Regions from separate parts of the Kitasatospora sp. LaBMicrA B282 genome, predicted to be linked through region 2. Evidence: riboswitches for the same ligand, from Rfam matches in the RefSeq annotation. Region 2 holds a riboswitch; each other region holds the start of a gene.
What was found. A riboswitch is a leader RNA that binds a small molecule or an ion and turns the genes downstream of it on or off. The one in region 2 is predicted to bind cobalamin.

Region 1: it holds a riboswitch for cobalamin, as region 2 does, so the genes downstream of both, ACQRUO_RS20675 (cobalamin biosynthesis protein) here and ACQRUO_RS08835 (HoxN/HupN/NixA family nickel/cobalt transporter) in region 2, are expected to answer to the same signal.
Region 3: it holds a riboswitch for cobalamin, as region 2 does, so the genes downstream of both, ACQRUO_RS01910 (CbtB domain-containing protein) here and ACQRUO_RS08835 (HoxN/HupN/NixA family nickel/cobalt transporter) in region 2, are expected to answer to the same signal.

The regions. Positions count from the first base shown of each region.
Region 1 covers NZ_JBNQTI010000071.1:3,096-6,333, reverse strand. Annotated here, with positions in the region: gene ACQRUO_RS20680 (cobyric acid synthase) at 1-607, opposite strand, end outside; gene ACQRUO_RS20675 (cobalamin biosynthesis protein) at 604-1,572, opposite strand; cobalamin riboswitch at 1,629-1,761, opposite strand; gene ACQRUO_RS20670 (helix-turn-helix domain-containing protein) at 2,031-2,750, shown strand; gene ACQRUO_RS20665 (alpha/beta hydrolase family protein) at 2,964-3,238, shown strand, end outside.
Region 2 covers NZ_JBNQTI010000021.1:4,528-7,765, reverse strand. Annotated here, with positions in the region: gene ACQRUO_RS08840 (Y4yA family PLP-dependent enzyme) at 1-496, opposite strand, end outside; gene ACQRUO_RS08835 (HoxN/HupN/NixA family nickel/cobalt transporter) at 612-1,769, opposite strand; adenosylcobalamin (AdoCbl) riboswitch at 1,829-1,972, opposite strand; gene ACQRUO_RS08830 (flagellar hook-length control protein FliK) at 2,159-2,632, opposite strand; gene ACQRUO_RS08825 (peptidase) at 2,656-3,238, opposite strand, start outside.
Region 3 covers NZ_JBNQTI010000004.1:3,519-6,756, forward strand. Annotated here, with positions in the region: gene ACQRUO_RS01900 ((2Fe-2S)-binding protein) at 1-243, opposite strand, end outside; gene ACQRUO_RS01905 (CbtA family protein) at 240-1,112, opposite strand; gene ACQRUO_RS01910 (CbtB domain-containing protein) at 1,140-1,358, opposite strand; cobalamin riboswitch at 1,399-1,520, opposite strand; gene ACQRUO_RS01915 (adenosylcobinamide amidohydrolase) at 1,584-2,363, opposite strand; gene ACQRUO_RS01920 (short-chain fatty acyl-CoA regulator family protein) at 2,360-3,238, opposite strand, start outside.

The DNA of each region.
Region 1 (3,238 bases), on a different contig from region 2:
GGGCGTCGCCGCGGAACTTGTTCACCAGCCAGCCGGCCACCAGCGCCTGGTCCTCGGCGCAGAGCAGCGCCAGGGTGCCGAACATCGCGGCGAACACCCCGCCGCGGTCGATGTCGCCGACCACCACCACCGGCAGCCCGGCGGCCCGGGCCAGGCCCATGTTGGCGATGTCCCCGTCGCGCAGGTTGATCTCGGCCGGCGAGCCGGCGCCCTCGCAGACCACCACGTCGAACCGGCGGCGCAGGTCGGCCAGGCACTCCAGCGAGCGCTCCAACAGGTAGGGCTTGCGCTGCCGGTAGTCCAGCGCGCCGACCTCGGCGATCGGCCTGCCGAGCAGCACCACCTGGCTGCGGCCGTCCGCGCCGGGCTTGAGCAGCACCGGGTTCATCGCCGCCTCCGGCTCGACCCGGGCGGCCTGCGCCTGCATCACCTGGGCCCGGCCGATCTCGGCGCCGTCCAGGGTGACCATCGAGTTGAGCGACATGTTCTGCGCCTTGAACGGCGCCACCTTGACGCCCCGGCGGACCAGCCAGCGGCAGATGCCGGCGGTCACCACGCTCTTCCCGGCGTCCGAGGTGGTCCCGGCCACCAACAACGCGTTGCTCACGTGCGTCCCCTCCGCGACAGCGACAGCACGGCGGTCCGCACCGCCACCGTGGTCCCCAGTGCCAGCAGCCCGACCCGGCGGGAGAGCCGGCAGGCGCGTTCGATGTCGGTCACCGCGACCGGGCGCAGCTCGGCGCCCAGCACCGGGCGGTGCTCGGTGCGCTCCCCATACTGCAGGGTGCCGCCGAGCCGCACCCCGAGCGCGCCGGCGAAGGAGGACTCGGCCTGGCCCGCGTTCGGACTGGGGTGCGCGGAGCCGTCCCGGCGCCAGACCCGCCAGGCCCGGTCGCGCTGCTCGGCGGCGGCCACGGTGAGCAGCGCGGTCAGCCGGGCGCCCGGCCAGCCGGCCACGTCGTCCAGGCGGGCCGCCGCCCAGCCGAACCGGCGGTAGCGCGGGGACTTGTGACCAACCATCGCGTCCAGGGTGTTGACCGCGCGGAAGGCCAGCAGCCCGGGCGCGCCCGCGACCGCACCCCAGACCAGGGCGTTGACCACGGCGTCGGCGGTGTTCTCGGCCACCGACTCGACCACCGCGCGGGCGATCTGCTGCTCGTCCAGCGCGCTCGGGTCGCGCCCGCACAGGTGCGGCAGCCGGCGGCGGGCGGCGGCCAGGTCGCCGGCCTGCAGCGCGGCGCCGACCGTGCGGGCCTCGCGGACCAGCGAACTGCCGCCGAGCACGCTGAAGGTGGCACCGGCGGTCAGCAGGGCGGTGCCCGCGGCCCGTTCGCGGCCGAGCAGTCGGGTGAGTCCGTGGGCGCCGGCGGCGACCGCGCCCACGCTCAGCGCGGTGTGCAGGGCGCCCGCGCCCCGGTGGTCGCGCCACAGCGTGCGCTCCAGGCGGCCGGCGGCCCGGCCGAAGAGTGCCACCGGGTGGCCGCGTTCGGGGTCGCCGAACCGGGCGTCGGCGGCGTAGCCGGCCAGGGCGCCCACGGCGTACGGCAGCGCGCGGTGGAGTACCCCCGCCATCTGTTGCGTGTCCTCACTCAGGGTCCGCGCCCTGGATCGACGTGACCGGCGGCGAGAGTCTCCTGGCTCCCCGGGTGGTTGACGCACGCCCGGGCCTTCCCGCGGCCCTGTGACGGACCGCCGTGACCGTGTGTCGGGCGTGCTCCCGGTGACAGTGGCGGGACCGCGCCGGATTCGCACCGGCTTCCTCTCCTTGCCTCCGTTCGGCCCAAGGATCCCATCACGCCCGCGAAGCGGGAGTCAACCAGGTCACCGGCCGTCTTGCTCACACGAGGTCACCGGCGGTCGCCCGGGGTCACACCAGCGGGCCGCGGGCCGGAAGCGTGAGGACCTCCGATCCCCGGTGCAGGTCGTGGGGGCCGCGCTGGTGATTCGTCCAAGGGCGGCAGACGGCCCAGAACCCGGCTTCGTGCGTTCAGCGGCTGGGGGCCCGGCGGCCCCGGCCCTAGCGTCGGCGCATGCGAAGAAGCCGGCCGCCGGCCCCCACCCCGGTCCCGTTCTCCCCGCACGCCGCGCGCGAGCACCGGGTCCTGCTCGGCCTGACCACCGACCAGGTGGCCCACGCGCTGGCCGCGCACGGGGTGCGACTGCTGCCCACCCACGTGGCCGGCTGGGAGAACGGCGAGATCCGCCCCACCGAGGACGAGCTGATCGCCCTCGGCCGGGCGCTCTGGTGCCCGGCGGCCGAACTGATGGGCACCACCCCGGTCGCCCTGCGCGACTTCCGGGTGGCCCGGGAACTGACCCAGCAGCAGGCCGCGAGCCGGATCGGCATGGGCCTGCGCGGCTACGCCGCCGCCGAGCTGAGCGGGCGCTGGACCGGCGACCCGGAACAGAGCGCCGCCCTCTGCGAGGCGCTCGAGGTGAGCCTGCGCGACCTGGTCCGGCTGCAGGGCGCGGACGCCGAACTGGAGCAGCGGGTGCGCCAGTGCCTGGACGGCCGCTGGCAGGCCCAGCTGAAGCCGGTGTCCCGCCTCCTCCCGGTGCCCGCGGACACCCTGGCCGGGGTGCTCGCGGCCCTGCAGAACGAGCGCCAGGCCACCAGCGGCCACTGGGGCACCGGCAACTGGGGCGGCCCCGCACCCGCCACGGGCCAGGCGACGGAGGCGGGGGCGTCCCCGGTCGACCGCTTCTGGTCCCTGCTGGCCCGGCGCTACCGGGGCGCGCTGAAGGTCTGAGGCGGGCGTGGGCGGGGATCCCGCTGGGGCGGCCGGCGTGGCGGGCCAGGTGTAGGTGAGGCAGGTGAGCTGCCGCTGCCCGGACGGCGGCGCTGCGGTGGCCGGGTGGGCGGGGGCGGGGTGGACTGGGACGGTCGTCTCCGAATCCCAGACACCGAATCCCAGACACCGAATCCCAGACACCGAATCCCGGTCACCACCGTGGGGAGAGCCATGCGTTGGGGAACCGCCGCCGTCGCGGCCACCGCCGTCGCCGCCGCCGCGGGTGCGGCCGTCCTGCTGATCGGGCGCCGGGTCTCCGACCTGAGCCTGCGCCCCGAGCTCGCCGAGAGCGGGGCGCCGGTGGGCGAGCCCGCGCTGCGGGTGCACCGGGTGGGCGGGGACGAGGTGGAGCTGACCCGCACGGTGGCCGCCGCCCGGCGCGGCCGTTACGCGTTGGACTGGGCCGGCGGGCACGCGGTGGTCGGCCGGGTGCTGCGGACCGGCCC
Region 2 (3,238 bases):
GTTCGTCCAGCTCGGCCCGGGAGTCCAGGTTGACCGTGGCGCCGACCCGGGCCGCCAGCCAGAGGAACTCGGTGGTCTTGGGGCCGGTCGCCATGATCCGGTCGCCGGTGAAGCCGGCGCCGAGCGCGTGCTGCAGTTCGCCCGTCGAGGCGACGTCGATGCCGGCCTCGGTGGCGGCGAGGCGGCGGACCAGCGCGCTCGAGCGGTTCGCCTTGTGCGCGTAGTGGATCCGCCCCGCCAGGTGGTGGCGCCGGTAGACCGCGCGGAACCGGGTGACGTTCTCGGCCAGTTGCTCGGGGAGCACGATGTTGAGCGGGGAGCCGAGCGCGTCCACCAGCGAGTGCAGCAGCTCGGTCGCCTCCAGGGCCGACCGCAGGCGTGGTTCGAGCCGCGGTTCCAGGTACAGGGGTTCCGGGCTCGGCAGGTCGGGGTACGGCGGGTCGGGATCGGGTGGTGCGGGGTCCGATGGCGGTAACCGTGGTGGCAGGTGCTGCATGGCGACGAGACTCCCCCCGCCTCTCGCGTGTGAACGAGGTGCCCGATCACGGTAATCGCTTCGGGCGTTCGACGACAGGCCACCTGTCGGACACCTCGCACACGGGCCGCTACGCCTACTCCTTCGCTTCCACCACCGCCGCGGCTGCGGGCGCGACTGCCGGCCCCCCGGCCACTGCCGTGACCGGCTTGGGCGTCCAGCGGGCCTCGACCTTGCCGAAGCGCCAGTAGAGCACGGCGACGATCCAGGTCGCCGCGAAGAGCCCGGCGATCGCGAATCCGGCCTTGTTGATGTCGAAGTTCGCCATGAAGTCCCAGAACGGACCGCTCAGGTGCAGCTCGGAGGTGAGCACGCCGAACATCTCGATGGTGCCGATCAGGAAGGCCGCCGCGATCGACAGACCGGTGATGACGAGGTTGTAGTACACCTTGCGGACGGGGTTGGCGAAGGCCCAGCCGTAGGCGAAGTTCATGAAGCAGCCGTCCAGGGTGTCGAACAGCGTCATGCCGCCGGCGAAGAGCAGCGGCAGCGCGAGGACGGCGTAGAACGGCAGGCCGGAGCTGGCGGCGTAGGCGGTCGCGGCGAGCAGCACGACCTCGGTGGCGGTGTCGAACCCGATGCCGAAGATCAGGCCGACGAAGAACATCTGCCAGGTGTGCTTGATCGTGCGCATGAAGCGGCCGAAGAAGCGGTACATCAGCCCGCGCTGCTGGAGCTGGTGCTCCAGCTCCTCCTCGTTGAAGGTGCCCTGGCGCATCGCGCGGAAGACCTTGATGATGCCGGCCAGCACGATCAGGTTGAGCAGGGCGATGAGGTAGAGGAAGCTCGCCGAGGTGACGGTGCCGATGACACCGCCGACGGTCTCGTAGGTGGAGTTCGGGTCGACCATCGCCCCGAAGACGGCCTTGGCCGCGACGGTGATGCCGATGCCGACCACGCAGATGATGGTGGAGTGGCCCAGGGCGAAGAAGAAGCCGGTGCCCAGCGGGCGCTTCTTGTCCGCCATCAGCTTGCGGGTGACGTTGTCGATCGCCGAGATGTGGTCGGCGTCGAAGGCGTGCCGGGCGCCCAGCGTCCACGCGGTGAACGCGACGCCCATGCCGATGCCGAGGCCGTCGTAGTGGAAGTGGTGCGGCAGGACGGCGAAGACGAAGATGCCCCAGCCGAAGCCGTTGAGGGCGAGGATCACCAGGGCCATGATGCCCAGGCGCCCCCACTCCGACGGGTGCAGCGCGTCGCGGATCGATCTGAACCGGGTTGCCGGTGCGGTCAAGGCATCCTCCTCGGGATGCTCGCGGACAGGGCGGCACCCGAGGCGGCCTCGATGGGCCGAGCGGTTCCGTCCTTCCGACGAGGCGGGGAATCCGAGGTGCGGCAGCAGGCGACCGGGCTCGTCCCCGTCGAGGGGCATCACCGTTGCGGGACAGTGCCGGGTTCACACCGGACTTCGCTACTGGCGCACCGTCACAGCTGGCAGCTGCAACCTTGCCAGCCTAGTGAGCCGCTCGAGCCGTCCTCAAGTCCGCCCAGCTCAACACCCCGGGAACTCCCAGTCCACGGTCAGCTTCCGTTCGAGGCGGCGAGCTGATCCCCCAACGACCGGTCCCGGTCGCGGGGTTGCCGTCGCCCTGCGGCGGCGGCAACCCCTCGGCGGCAGGCGGGTTACGGCGCGGTGATGCCCGGGGCGGTGCCGGCGCCGAAGGACCAGCCCTCGTCGGTGCCGGGGGCCGGGGTGTAGCTCGCGGCGCCGAGGTCGCTGTAGGTCCACGAACCACCGGGAGTGGCGTGCCAGTAGGACCAGTAGGCGGTGGCGGGGGCGCCGTTGCACGGGTCGGGCTGGGTGTTGATCGCGCAGATGAAGCCCGGGAAGCGCGGCACGAAGCCGTAGCTGAAGCCGGCACCGGTCAGGGCGGCCAGGCCGTTGGCCGGCGAGCCCTGGGCGCAGCCGGTCTGGACGCCGCCGCCGAGGGCGGTGAAGTCGACCACGACGGTGACCCCGGAGCAGCTGGGGTCGGCGTGCGCGGCGGGTGCGGCGGCGGCCGTGCCGCCGAGCAGCGCGGCGGTGAGGGCGGCCGCGGCGGCGAGCGAGCCGAGCAGGCGGCGGCGCGGGCGGGCGGTGGGCGTGCTGGTGGTCATGACGGCTCTCCTCTGACTGGTCGTCAGTTGCTGGGGCAGGCGAGGGTGGGGGCAGCGGGGTTGGCGCCCTGGGCGCTGAGGTCGACCAGGGCGACGCCGGAGAGGCCGAGCACCGCCTGGGTGGTGGCGCGCACGGCGTTGGCGGCGTTGAAGCCGGTGCTGTCGTAGGCGATGGCGCCCTGGGTGCCGGCGGCGCCGGAGCAGCCGACCTGGAGCTTGTACAGCGCACTCCAGGCCTTCAGGCCGGGCAGCAGCCGGCCCTGGCTGAGCAGCGCCTCGCCGGCCAGGCCGGTGCTGTTGGCGTTGCCGGCCGTGGCGGTACCGGTGGCGAAGCTGCCGTCCGTGCCCTGGTGGGCGGTGAGCCAGTCGAGGCCGGCCGAGGCGGCGGCCGGACGGCCGGTGGCGGCCAGGGCCTGGACGGCCATCGCGGTGGCGTCCGGGTCACTGGTGCAGGTCGGCTGGCCGAACGCGGCCGGGAAGCCGCCGTCGGCGCACGCGCTGCCGGCCAGGAAGTCGGCGGCGCTCGCCGGGGCGCCGCCGGGGGTGCGGTCGAGGGCGATCAGGGCGAGCGACTGGCCGAAGGTGTTGCTGTAGTCGCCGTACTGG
Region 3 (3,238 bases), on a different contig from region 2:
GAGGTGGGTGACCGAGGCGGCCACCCGCTCCTCGACCGCTTCGGGAGCCTGCCTGCCGGTCGCCGCCAGGTAGCCCCGGACGCCGGCGATCCGCTCGCGCAACACCGCTGGATCGTCCCGGAGTTCGGCCAGCGGCCGCCACGGATCGACCGGTTCGGTGCTCCCGTGGGTCTCGACAGCGAAGAACGGCCCGAGGGCCGCGACGCGCTGCGCGGTCGCGGCCCCGGGCGTGGTCTGCGTCATGCCGCGGCGACCGGCTCGGGACCGGCCGACACCGGCGCCGTCGCAGCGGCGCCACGGGGGTTGAGCAGTCGCTCGGCCATCGGTCCGAAGACCAGGCCGAGGGTGGACCAGAGCACCAACTGGGCGGCCACCGAGAGGAAGCGGAAGGTGAACAGGGTGTCCGCCGGGAAGCCCGGGTACACGATGGCGCCCTGGGGATCGGTCAGCGGCAGCGGCGTCTCGGTCGCGTGGTGGCCGAACTCCTGGACATTGTCGGACAGTTCACCGAGCGACGGCAGGACCGCCATGACGATCCCGATCGCCACGACGTAGCTGCCGACGGCGATCAGGGTCGCGTTCCAGTTGCCGAACCGGCCCTGCAGGCGCTTGCCGAGCCAGACCGCGAGCACCAGGAAGACCAACGAGCAGACCACCATGGCCAGGTAGAGGTTGCCGCGGTCGCGGATGGTGTCGGGGTGGCCGATCGACGGCGGGTTGGCCGGGTACTTGATGAACGGCACGAAGTAGACGCCGAGGAAGCCACCCAGCGCCACCAGCATGGCGAGCCCGCGCGGGCGGATCCTGCCGGTGCGGCCCAGGCAGATGGCGTAGGCGACGGCGAAGAGCGCGCCCATCGCGGTGCCGAAGAGCACCATGCCGACGCCGATGCCGATGTTGGCCTGGATGGTGCGGCTGAAGATGTCCGGACCGCCCATGTCCATGGGCAGGCCGGCGGCCTTGTCGAGGGCGCCCTGCGCCGCGTCCCGCCCGCTCTCGTAGTCGATCGCGGCCTGGATCTGCGGCTCGGCGAAGATCCGGGCGAAGACGAAGGCGAGCAGGCCGGCCACTGCGCCGGCGATGACGCCGCGCAGGATGATTCTCTTCTCCATGGTGGTGTGTTTCGCAGCTTCCGGTCGTCAGTGGCAGGGGAAGCCGAGGAAGTGGCGGGAGTCGTGCACGAACTCGTGGATGTGCATGTCCTTGCCGAACACGGAGTAGGCACCCTGGTCGACGCCGATGAAGTAGTAGACGGCCAGCGCGATCAGCGCGGTGACGACCAGCCAGGCAGCCGCCTTGGTCGCCGGGACCACGACCGGAACGGGCAGGGCACTGGGCCCGGGCATACTGGTGCTCACGGTTGAGCCTCCTTCAGGGGATCGTGCGTCCCGCTGTTCGATGGGGCGGACCGTGATGGCGTCGTATCTGACTCGCGAACCGCCCGGGGGCGTCCCGCTCACAGTGGCGCGACCGTGCTGGAGTTCCACCAGCTTCCTTACGCCATCACTACGCCCTCGAGGGTAGGGGCGCGGTGAGGGGCCGTCAATCGCCCGGCGCCCTTCGGCAGCCCGGTGCGAGGAAGATCACTCGTGTCCGCACGACCGGGCGCCGGGCGGCCCGAGGACGTCCGCGTGGCAGCACGTGGACCGCACGGCGGCATGGTCCCGCGGCGGTCCCGCCGCCCGGCGGGCCCGGTCCCGTTCCGCCCCGGCCAGCACCGCCGCGTGCACGGCGCGGGCCAGCCGCGCGCCCCAGGTGGAGCGCGGACCGCCGAACGGGTCGACCTCCCCGCCCGGTCCGGCCGTCCGCACGGCCACGCAGACCGCGTCCGACGGGGTCCCGGAGCAGTCGTAACCGGCGTCGAGCAGCGCCTGCACCTTGGCCTCGGTGGCAGTGGCGAGCAGGTTGACCAGGCCCGCGTCGGCGACCGCGGCGGGGACCACGGCCAGGATGTTGATGGTCCCGGGCACGTACCGGCCCGCCGGGACGAGCGCCGGTGCGGCGGGCTCGGCCGCCCAGGCCGGTACGCCGATGCCGGTGGTCACCACCGCGGTGACGCCGCCGTCCTCGGCCCAGGTGCCGTCGTCCACCTGGGCCGCCGTCATCAGTCCGACCCCCGGCCCGGTCAGCCCCTGCGCGGCCGCCAGCTCGGCCAGGTGCTCCGCCGGGTCCATCCGCCCGTAGCCCGGGCGCACCTGGGCGTTGAGCACCCAGCCGCGCTCACCGATCCCGCCGCCGAGGACCGCGCTGCTGACCATCCGCCAGCCCGGCCCGGCCCGCCAGACCAGCAGGTGCCGGCACGCCTCGTCCTCCCACCGGGCGGCCCTTGCCACCACCGGCCGGTACGTCTCCGCGGCGGTCACCCGCGCCCCCGGGGGTCCTCGTGCACCGGGTACGGGACGAAGCTGCTCGCCCGCTCGTCGATCACCAGCGGGCGGCCGAGCGGCGGCGCGGAGCGCTGCGGGCAGCTCGGCCGTTCGCAGACCTTGCAGCCCAGACCGATCGGGGTCGCGGCGGACTCGTCGGCGAGGTCGAGGCCCGCGGAGTACACCAGCCGCCCGGCGTGCCGCAGTTCGCAGCCCAGGCCGATCGCGAAGGTCTTCCCGGGCCGGCCCCACCCGCCCGGCGAGCGGGTCACCGCCCGCGCGGCCCACAGGTAGCGCTGCCCGTCGGGCATCGCCGCCACCTGGACGTGCACCCGCCCGGGCGAGGCGAAGGCCTCGTAGACGTTCCACAGCGGGCAGGTGCCGCCGGTGCGGGAGAAGTGGAAGCCGGTGGCGGACTGCCGCTTGGAGACGTTGCCGGCCCGGTCGACCCGGACGAAGGAGAACGGCACGCCGCGCAGCCTGGGGCGTTGCAGGGTGCTCAGGCGGTGGCAGACGGTCTCGTAGCCGACGCCGAAGTGGTCGGCCAGGTGCTCGATGTCGTAGCGGGAGGCCTCCGCCGCGGCGTGGAAGGCGCCGTAGGGCAGCACCAGGGCGGCGGCGAAGTAGTTGGCCAGGCCGATCCGGGTCAGCGACCAGGCGGACGAACCGTCCGGGCTGTCCTGGGCGGCGAGTTCGGAGAGCAACCGGTCATGCTCCAGGTAGGCCAGCTGGGTGGCCATCCGGAAGGCCTGCTGCCCCGGCCGCAGGCGTGGCGACAGGCGCAGCACCCGCGTCTCCGCGTCGAAGCGGTGCAGCCGTTCACCGTCGCCGTCGCCGTCGCCGTCCGTAGCGGCGAGCCGGACGCCGTGCCG